3 regions of the Microbacterium sp. JAI119 genome follow, and region 3 is predicted to be linked to each of the others. Evidence: predicted binding sites of a transcription regulator. Region 3 holds the regulator's gene; each other region holds the start of a gene.
What was found. Region 3 encodes LexA, which represses DNA repair genes until DNA is damaged. Its sites were predicted from a motif close to TCGAACANNTGTTCGA; they were not measured.
Positions count from the first base shown of each region.

Region 1: the regulator LexA is predicted to act here: its motif matches at 1,582-1,597, upstream of HDC31_RS15785 (HNH endonuclease signature motif containing protein).
Region 2: the regulator LexA is predicted to act here: its motif matches at 1,366-1,381, upstream of HDC31_RS05450 (HNH endonuclease signature motif containing protein).

Region 1 covers NZ_JACCCK010000003.1:286,469-289,742, reverse strand. The annotation lists gene HDC31_RS15785 (HNH endonuclease signature motif containing protein) at 169-1,551, opposite strand; gene HDC31_RS15780 (serine hydrolase) at 1,748-2,845, opposite strand; gene HDC31_RS15775 (acyl-CoA dehydrogenase family protein) at 2,957-3,274, opposite strand, start outside.
Region 2 covers NZ_JACCCK010000001.1:1,113,674-1,116,947, forward strand. The annotation lists gene HDC31_RS05440 (aldo/keto reductase) at 46-1,008, shown strand; gene HDC31_RS05445 (hypothetical protein) at 1,034-1,300, shown strand; gene HDC31_RS05450 (HNH endonuclease signature motif containing protein) at 1,413-2,768, shown strand; gene HDC31_RS05455 (ABC transporter substrate-binding protein) at 3,112-3,274, shown strand, end outside.
Region 3 covers NZ_JACCCK010000002.1:36,832-40,105, reverse strand. The annotation lists gene HDC31_RS11025 (prolyl oligopeptidase family serine peptidase) at 1-1,176, opposite strand, end outside; gene lexA (transcriptional repressor LexA) at 1,304-1,990, opposite strand; gene HDC31_RS11015 (LysM peptidoglycan-binding domain-containing protein) at 2,281-2,649, shown strand; gene HDC31_RS11010 (histidinol-phosphate transaminase) at 2,732-3,274, shown strand, end outside.

The sequences.
Region 1 (3,274 bases), on a different contig from region 3:
CAGGTGGGGCCGACCGGTGCCGTAAGACGGAGCACATCGCACCGTCGGGCGGCGTCCTCACCCGAGACCCCCCCACCGGACGACCGTCACCAGAGACCAGCCTCACCAGAGACCAGCCTCACCAGAGACCAGCCTCACCAGAGACCAGCCCACCAGAGACCGACATCCTCACGCAGCGACGTCGAGGCGTGCGCGACCGCCGAGCCTCGGGGTCTGCGCAGGATCGACGTATCGCGGCGGAATGAACCACACCCGCGCGCCGCTCCCAGTCCCCCTCCTACTCCCGCCCCCACTCCTACTCATACTCCCGGCATCGTCGATACGGATCTCCCACCCGTTGTCGTGGATGCGGTGGTGACACGTTTCGCACAGCAGTACCCCGTTGGAGAGGTCGGTCGGCCCGTGATCTCGTTTCCACCAGCGGATGTGATGGGCCTTCGTCATCTCGGGCGGCAATCCGCACATCGCGCATCCCCCGTCGCGCTCCACCAGCGCCAGCCGTTGTGCGCGGGTGAACAGCCGCTTCTCCCGACCCCATTCGAGGATCTCGCTGTCGCCACCGAGAACGCACGGGATCACACCGCCACCGGCCGCCATCCTGCGCGCAGCTCCGACGCTGACCGGGTGATCGACACCATCCAGGGTCGCCGACCCCGTGCCGGCTTCCAGATCGTCGAGGTTCATCCGCACGATCACCGTCGCACCCGCTACCGGCACCCGCTGCTCGCACCCGAGCACGTGCGCACAGAACACCGCCAGAGCATCAGCTTGGATCATCGGCACCGTCCGGCGGTCCGCATCGGGCGCACCCTCGTCGGGCGCATCTTTTCGCGCGGCGAACGCGGCGGTCACGTACCCCCGGATCGCGGTGACCACCGGAGCCGCGGTCTCGACGTCGAGCACCGCGTTCAGATGCACCATGCCGTCACGCTCGAACAGCGATAGCGCACGTCTGTTGCGCCGTTCGTCCTCCCTGGGCTCCAGACCGTCCGGGTCGAGCCATGCTTCCGCGCGGACCACGAGCTTGCGCACATCGTCGAGCGCCAAACCCGCCGCTTTCTCCGCCAGCACCCGCTCGCCTTCGGCGATACGCTCCGCTCCCGCGGCGATCCGACAGCGATCGAGGAGCGCGATGATCACCGCGGCGGCCGGGGCGCCGAGCGCACCCGAGTCGAGTGCCGTACTCACCGACGGGTACTTCGCCGGCAGAGGGGCGCCCAGGAGGTCGCTGCGGGGTGCAGTCGCTTCGCCCACCTTGACGAGGCGCGAGGCATCGCCCGTCGACACTCCCGTCGCAGCCGCGATCAGCGTCGCCGGATTGCGGTAGCCCTGCTGCTTCGCCAGGCTCTCCGCGCCGAGCTCTGGACGCGACTCACGCGATATGCACGCCGCCACCGAGACATGCACGGCATCCAACCGACGCCGCAGCACCCCGATCGACTCGCTCACCACCATCAACTGCTCGCGCGACAGGTCTCCGGAGTCGTCGGCATCCGACCACGCCTCATCGAGGCGGGACATCGCCTCGTGCAACGCGGTCAATCTGGACATGCTTCATTTTATCGCGGATCGTGCCGAGATTCGAAGATTTGTTCGATCGCATGCTGGTGAGACCGGTATCCCGAAAGCCACCCTCCCCGGACCGACCCACCAGGCCCACCAGGCCTACCAGGCCCGCCCGGCCCGCCAGGCCCGCCAGCCCCGCCCGGGCCGCCCGGGCACAGGAGCCGCGGGCCGCCGGAGTGCCTCACTGCACGTCGGTGAACAATCCCATGACCTCCGGTCCCATCTCGACCTGGCTCAGGACGACGCGGAACGAGCCGTCCTGGTCGATCCAGAAGTCCGTCCCCTGCCCACCCGACCAGCCGAACCGGCCGACGTGCTCACCCTCGGTCTGCACCGCGACGCCGAATCCCCACCCCGTGCCCTCCCAGAATCCCGGGAAGAAGCTGTCAGCGGTCTTCGCTGCGGCCGGCACCTGGTCCGAACGCATCAGCGCGAGCAGCTCCGGGTCGAGGACGACACTCCCGCCATGGCGCCCGCCGGCGGCCAGCATCCCCGCGAACACGGCATAGTCGGCGGCCGTCGACACGAGTTCCGAGTGATTGAGATCGAACGGCGCAGGCGCGACGGAGAACCCTGCGGCCGCCGGCTCGATCTCGACCAGCTGGCCCTCCTGGTGCCGGTATGCCGCGGGCAGCCGATGCGCCTGGTCGACGGGAACCGTGAAACCCGTGTCGACCATTCCCAGCGGTCCGAAGAGGTCACGCCGAAGGTGCTCCTCCAGCGACCCGTCGACCACTCGTGAGAGCAGGATCCCGAGGATGCCGAAGGAGTGGTGGTAGCGCCATCCGGTGCCGGGCTCGAACGCGAGCGGGAGCGCGGTCAGCGCGTCCAGCCACTCCTGTGCGCCCATCGCGACCGGCTCCTGCCCCGCGGCCGTCCGATTCCTGATCATCGCCTCGGCGAGGGACGACGACACGACCTGCACGCCGTAGCCGGAGGTGTTGGTGAGCAGATGACGCAGAGTGATGGGCGTCGTCGCAGGCGCGACGTCGTCGAGGGGAGCATCCGGCACGCGCAGCACCTGACGATCGGCGACCTCAGGCACCCACTTCTCGACGGGATCGTCGAGAAGGAGGCGCCCCGCCTGCACGAGGCGCAGTGCGGCGACCGCGAGGATCGGTTTGGTCATCGATTGGATGCGCACGATCGCATCCGCCGGCAGGTCTCCGGCCGCGACGATCTCGAACGCCCCACCGGGTTCACCGTGCACGCCGATGATCCCCGGCGCCGTGCCTCGCGCGACGTGTTCATCCAGGATCCGTGCGAGCGACGTCGTCATGCAGTCGATTCAACCGGGCCGCAGCACCCCTGTCCACGCCTCGACGGCGATAGGGCAACGACGAGAAGAGGCCCCGGATGCGAAATCCGGGGCCTCTTCAGGGGAGGCGCGTCAGCGCTTGCCGGCGATCTGACGCCCGACGAGGTCGCGCATGATCTCGTTCGTGCCGCCGTAGATGCGGTGCACTCGGGCATCGGTGAACGCGCGGGCGATCGGGTACTCCATGATGTACCCGTAGCCCCCGTGCAGCTGCACTCCCGTGTCGAGCACCTCCCACTCGCGTTCGGTCGCCCAGAACTTCACCTTCGCGGCATCCTCGGCGGACAGCTTCCCCTCCGAGTAGGCCCGGAGCGCGCGGTCGATGTAGGCCCACATCGCATCGGTGGTCGCGGACATGTCGGCGAGGCGGAAGCGGGTGTTCTGGAAGTC
Region 2 (3,274 bases), on a different contig from region 3:
ATAGAAAAACACAACCCCGTGCCACGAGACGGCGAAGGAGCCCTCATGCCCGATCCGACATATCCCCGCACACCCCTGTTCTCGGGCGGGGCGCCGGTGCCGCCGCTCGCCCTGGGGTCGTGGAACACCTGGGATCGCATGGAGCGGGACGAGGCGGTCACCCTCATCCGGCGCGCGGTGGAGCTCGATGCGGGGTTCTTCGACGTCGCGTACTACAACATGGGTCCGCACGCCGAGAACTCCCGCACCGACATCCTGTTCGGCGAGGCGCTGCGGGCGAGCGGCGTCGACCGCGCGGACATCGTGCTGTGCGGGAAGCTCTGGCTGTGGGACTGGCCGAACCAGGGGTTCCGTGCGCAGCTCGTGGAGTCGCTGCAGCGGGCCGGCCTCGACCGGTTCGACACCCTCGTGGTGGGCGACTACGTCGATGCCCCCGACCTGCCGCGGCTCGTGGCCGACGTGAACGCGCTGATCGACGAAGGGCTCGTCGGTTCCTGGGGCATCAACAACTGGCGCATCGAACACACGCGGCAGGCTCTCGCGGAATCCGAGGCTCAGGGGGCGGCCGGACCGGTGTTCGCACAGTTGAAGTACGGCATCGCTCGTCGGTCGATGGCGGAAGGCGACGCCTACGGGCCGCTGTTCGCCGACGGCACGCTCGCCCTCCAGGCCTCGGACGTGTTCGAGGGGGGCATCCTCGCCACCGGACGGATGCCGGAACGGAAGATCGGTGCCGACGTCGGCGGGATCCGTGAGCGGATCGCGGCCGTCTACCCCGAGGTCGCGCGGGTCGCCGAGGGGTTCGGCGTGACGCCGGCAGCACTCGGCATCGCTTTCTGCCTGTCCAACCCCGCGACGGCGAACGTGCTGTTCGGCGCCTCACGCGTCGCACAGCTCGAGCTCAACCATGCCGCCCTCGCGCTGGCGCGCGACCACGGCGACGAGGTGCGCACCGCCCTCGCCGACTGCTGGGTCGACCGCGGAGTGCGGGCGGATGGAGCGTGGTGAGTGGTGAGTGGAGGGGGAGTGCGGGGTGGTGTTCACGACTGGCATGATGCGCATGGCGGGAAGCGGAGAGAGGGTGTCGGTCGAGCTGCAGCTGACGGCTGGCGAAGCGCTGGTGCTCTTCGAATGGCTTGCCGCTGCCAACGGGAGTGGTGAGCTCGTGGTGGATGAGGCGGAGCGGCGTGTGCTCTGTGATCTGGAGTCGCAGCTTGAGACGAAGCTCGTCGAGCCGTTCCTCCCCGGGTATCGTGCGCTCGTCGATGAGGCGAAGAGCATTGTGCGGGATACGCCCTGACGGTCGGGTCGGACGTGTGGCGGCCTCGGCCTTGGAGGCGACGGCAACGGAATGCTGTAATGAGATCGAACATAACTTCGAATGTCGAGCGCTGATTCGGTAGAATCGAGGCATGTCGAAGTTGGCCGTGTTGCACGAGGCGATGTCCCGCCTCGATGCGGCGTGGGCCGACGCCGAGAGTTCGGGAGACCTCTCGCGTGAGCAGCTGATCGCGGTGAGCACGTCGATCGGCGTGCTGCAACGCCGGCTGGACGCGGTGCACATCGAGGTCGCCGCATGCATCTCGCGGGAGTCGCGTCCGGAGCTGGGGGCGGAGAGCCTTGCGAAGCAGCAGGGCTTCCGGAATCCGGCGACCTTGATCGCGGCGACTGTCGGGGTGTCGCGCGGTGAGGCGCATCGGCTGGTGAAGGTCGGAGAGGCGGTCGCACCACGCGCCGATCTCCTCGGTGTACCGCTGCCGGCGAGGTATCCACTGATTCGGGAGGCTCTCGACGCGGGCGCACTCAGCGCTCAGGCGGCAGCGGTGATCATCGCGCTGCTCGACCGATGCCGCGTGGTGGTCGGTGTCGAGCGTGTCGCCGAAGCGGAGCGTGTGCTGGTCGAGAAGTCGGCGGGGCTCGCGATCGACGACGTACGGAAGCTGGTCGTGCGGGCGGAAGCCTGGTTGGACCCGGATGGGGTGGAGTCGCGTCTCGAGGAGCAGCGTTCCCGACGATCCCTGACCATCCACGAGCGCGGCGGGATGGTGCATCTGAACGCCGTCCTCGATGCGGAGACTGCCGCACCCGTCGTGACCGCCATCCGCGGCTACGTGAGCGCCGCATTCGCCGCCCGGAAGGATGCGACGGCCCCGGACGCGCCCGATGCCGATCGTCGCACCGTGCCGATGATCCAGGCCGATGCGCTCGCGGTGTTCGCCGGGCATGTGCTCGACTGCGAGGCTCGCGTGCCGTTGGCGGGCGCGACCGTCATCGTGCGGGTGGATCTCGACGCGCTGGAAGCGGGTGCGGGATCGGCCGAGATCGACGGAATCGAGCAGCCCGTCAGCATCGGAGCTGCGCGGCGGATGGCTGCGGGCGGGGGAGTGATCCCGTGCGTGCTCGGTACCGTGAGCGAGGTGCTCGACTGGGGGCGGGAGAAGCGCCTCTTCACGCGGTCGCAACGACTGGCCCTCGTGGAGAGGGACGGCGGCTGCGCCATGTGTGGACTCCCCCCGGAGATGACGAAGGCGCACCATATCCGCTGGTGGAGACGCGACCAGGGGCCGACCGACCTCTCGAACGGCGTGCTGCTGTGCGAGACCTGTCATCACCGCATCCACGACAACGGGTGGGGCATCCGCATCGGTGGCGGTGGCGGTGGCGGTGGCGGTGGTCGCGAAAAGGTGTGGTTCCTGCCGCCCGCCTCGGTTGATCCGGCGCGCACTCCGCGGCTGGGTGGGCGAGCACGCTTCGATGTCGCTGCCTGAGAGGGGCGCTGCCTGAGAGTGGTGCTGCCTGAGAGGGGCGCTGCCTGAGGGTGGTGCTGCCTGAGAGGGGCGCTGCCTGAGGGTGGTGCTGCCTGAGAGGGGCGCTGCCTGAGGCGGGCGTCGGCTGAACGGGGTGCCGATCTGCCGCTATGCCTGCGCGCTCGGACAAGCCCGGTGCGCCCCCGGGCATGGGGTGGGGCATCCGTGGCAAGAATCACCCTTGCGCTCTTTTTCCACACCTGTAGACTAACCAGCGCGACACATCGAGGTGACGCCGGATCCGGCTACCGGCCAGCGGCACTCCGAGCCTTCTTCACCACCCTTGCACCCGAGAGAAGGAACCATGAAACGAATGCCCCTCGCGCTCGCCGCAGCCGTGGCCGCGACCCTCGCGCTCACCAGCTGCAGCGGCGGCGCAACGCCCTCCCCGTCCGACGGCAGTGCTGCCGAAGGCCCCGACGCCCTGAACATCGGCAACTTCCTCGACATCACGTCGTGGGATCCCT
Region 3 (3,274 bases):
GGGAGCCGTCGCGTGCGGGTTCGCCGGCGGGTACGCGAACGCGTGCACCTCTCCGTGCGGGCCCTGGATCTCGATCGGCATCGCAGCGGGCATCCACTGCGGATCGACCGGTTCGCCGCCGCGCACCGCCACGGTGGCACCCGATACGACGTCGACGCACCACAGCCCGGCGTTCGCACGCGAACCGTTGCCGGAGAGGAGCACGCGGGTGCCGTCGACATCGTCGACGCTCACATGGCCGTCTCCGGGGAACGAGATGACGTCGACGCGGTCGTCGGCAGCATCGTCGGTATCGATCACCACGACCTCGTCGCGCCCGTTCGTCCGGACGGCGACGACGCGGCCGTCGTCGAGCAGCTGATACCAGCGGTTGCCGAGGACCCAGAGTCCATAGCCCGTGTCGGCGTCCGAGGGTGAGACCTGCCGTGCGGTGCCGACCGGGACCACACCGTCCAGGGAGATGCGCTGCAGGGCCCAGCGCCCACCCGGATCATCGGCGAAGAGCAGCTCCGAGTCGCTCAGCCACTCCGGCTGCAGCGCCGCCCGTGAGGGGATCGTGCGCGGAGTGTCCTCACCGACCTCGGCGACCTGCACGTGCGCGTCCTCCCACGGCATGCGGCCCCTGTCCCACGCGACCCACGCGGCGCGGGTGCCGTCGGGGGAGAGCGCGGGGTGGGCGAAGAAGCCATCGCCCTGCACGATCACCGTGATCGCGGACGCATCCTCGGCTGCGGAGCCGTCGAGCGGGATCTCGACGATCGCTCGGAGATGCGGCGTGCGGGAGAGGTCTTCGCGCACGGCCAGCAGTCGACCGGACTGCACACGCAGGCCGCCGTGGGAGGGCCCGGGAGGGGTGAGAGCAACGGGCTCGCCTCCCACGCTCAGACGATGAACCCGCTGGTCGTTCGCGTCGACGAAGTAGAGCGTGCCGTGCTCGTCCGCCGTCCACGCACCCCCGCCGTACTCGTGCACACGTGAGCGTGCGCTCCAGGGGGAGGGGAGGATCTCGGCTCCGGAGGAGCTCCGCACCGTCACGCGGCCCTTCTGGGCCGGCACCGACTCGCCCCACCAGATCTCCGAGCCGACGAAACGGGCGCCGTCGATGCGCGGTGAAGACGCGGCGACCGAGGCGGCGGAGAACGGGGATGACCAGGAACCGTAAGGGGACGACGACATGTCTCGAGCCTATGCGGCGTCGCACCGCGTGTGCGGCCACGCCGTGGGCCCGACCACTGTGGAAGCGCGCGAAGGGAAGACGGTCACCGACACGACCAGGCCCGATCCGCGCTGACCGGATCGAGGGTCAGACGGCGCGGAGCACCGCCACGACCTTGCCGAGGACGACGGACTCGTCGCCGAGGATGGGTTCGAATGCCGAGTTGCGGGGGAGGAGCCAGGTGTGGCCGTCCCGGCGGCGCAGCACCTTGACCGTCGCCTCGCCATCGAGCATCGCCGCGACGATCTCGCCGTTCTCCGCGCTGTTCTGGGAGCGGACCACGACCCAGTCGCCGTCGCAGATGGCGGCGTCGATCATCGACTCGCCGGAGACCTTGAGCATGAACAGGTCGCCCTTGCCCACCAACTGGCGGGGGAGCGGGAAGATCTCCTCGACCTGCTGATCCGCGGTGATCGGCACGCCGGCGGCGATCCGTCCCACCAGGGGGACGAGCGCGGCGTCGCCTACGGGAGTCGCGACGTCGGCCGGGTTCTCGGTGCTGGCGCCCGGCAGATCGATGAGCACCTCCATCGCCCTGGTCTTCCCCGGGTCGCGGCGCAGGTAGCCACTCAGCTCGAGCTGTCCGAGCTGATGGGTGACGCTGGAGAGGGACTTGAGACCGACGGCGTCTCCGATCTCGCGCATGCTCGGCGGATAGCCGTGGTTCGCGATCGAGTTCTGGATGACCTCGAGGATCGCCATCTGCTTCGGGCTGAGGCTCTTCCGGCGGCGCGTGCGCGGTGCCTCCGACTCGGCGGCAGAGTTCTCGCTCATGGTGCTCCTTCAGTGCGTGATCCGACGTCCCTCTTCGAATGTCGGAGGCCCGTGGTGGGGTGTCCTTATCGAAACCGTATCCGAGAATCGGGCCGATCTGGAAGATCTGTTCGAGCGTGTCGGCCTCTTTCCCCGGTGTGGTTTCGAAGAATACTTGACAGATGTTCGAACTCGAAGATATCTTCGGTACGTAGCTTCGCATTCCCGGCTCCCGGCCGAGTCGTGAATGCGAACGCTACGCCAACTTCCCCGGCAGCCTCACCGCTCCGGGACAGGCTAAGGAGCACCACATGAGCAGCATCGGCTTCAGCACCGCAGCAGTCATCCCGGCATCGCCCCGTCCTTCGACGAGACTCCGGCTGACGACGCGCGGTCGCGCTGTACTGCTCGCCCTGGCGTCGGTGCCCCTCGCCGCCGGCATCGCGTTCGCGGCGCTCAGCGGCGGCAGCGCGGTCGCGTCGGGTGCCGACACCGCATCCGTCGGCGTCGAGACCGTCACCGTCATGCCCGGTGACACGCTCTGGTCCATCGCCACCGGCGTCGCGCCCGACGCCGACCCGCGCGATGTGATCGGCGACATCAGCCGGATGAACCTGTTGCGCGGCGGGGAGCTGCAGATCGGGCAGACTCTGGCGATCCCGGCTCAGTACGCGCGCTGATCCGGCGGAGGGCTCAGACGAGGAGTTCCTGGGGCGGGCGACTTTGCGTCATCAACCTCAAGCGCCGCATAGCATGGGAAGGGTGACCCTCTCCCTCAACGATCTCCCGCTACGTGACGATCTCCGCGGATTGAAGCCATACGGTGCTCCACAGGCGCCGCTTCCCATCGCGCTCAACGTGAATGAGAACACGCATCCGATCCCCGATGCGGTGGCGAGCGACATCCTCGATGACATCGCCGTCGCGATCCGTGATGTCAACCGCTACCCGGATCGTGAGTTCACCACGCTTCGCGAGTCTTTCGCGGAGTACCTGGGCCACGGTCTCGTCCCCGAGCAGATCTGGGCGGGCAACGGGTCCAATGAGGTGCTCCAGCACATCCTGCAGGCCTTCGGAGGCCCTGGTCGCACGGCTTTCGGGTTCGCGCCGACCTATTCGATGTACCCGCTCATCGCGCAGGGCACCGGTGCGCGGTGGATCGCCGGTACGCGTCAGCCCGACTACACCATCACTCCGGAGGAGGCGGCCGAGCAGGTGCGGGCCGCCGAGCCGGACGTGGTCATCCTCTGCTCTCCCAACAACCCCACCGGCACGCCGCTCGGACTCGACGTCATCGAAGCGGTG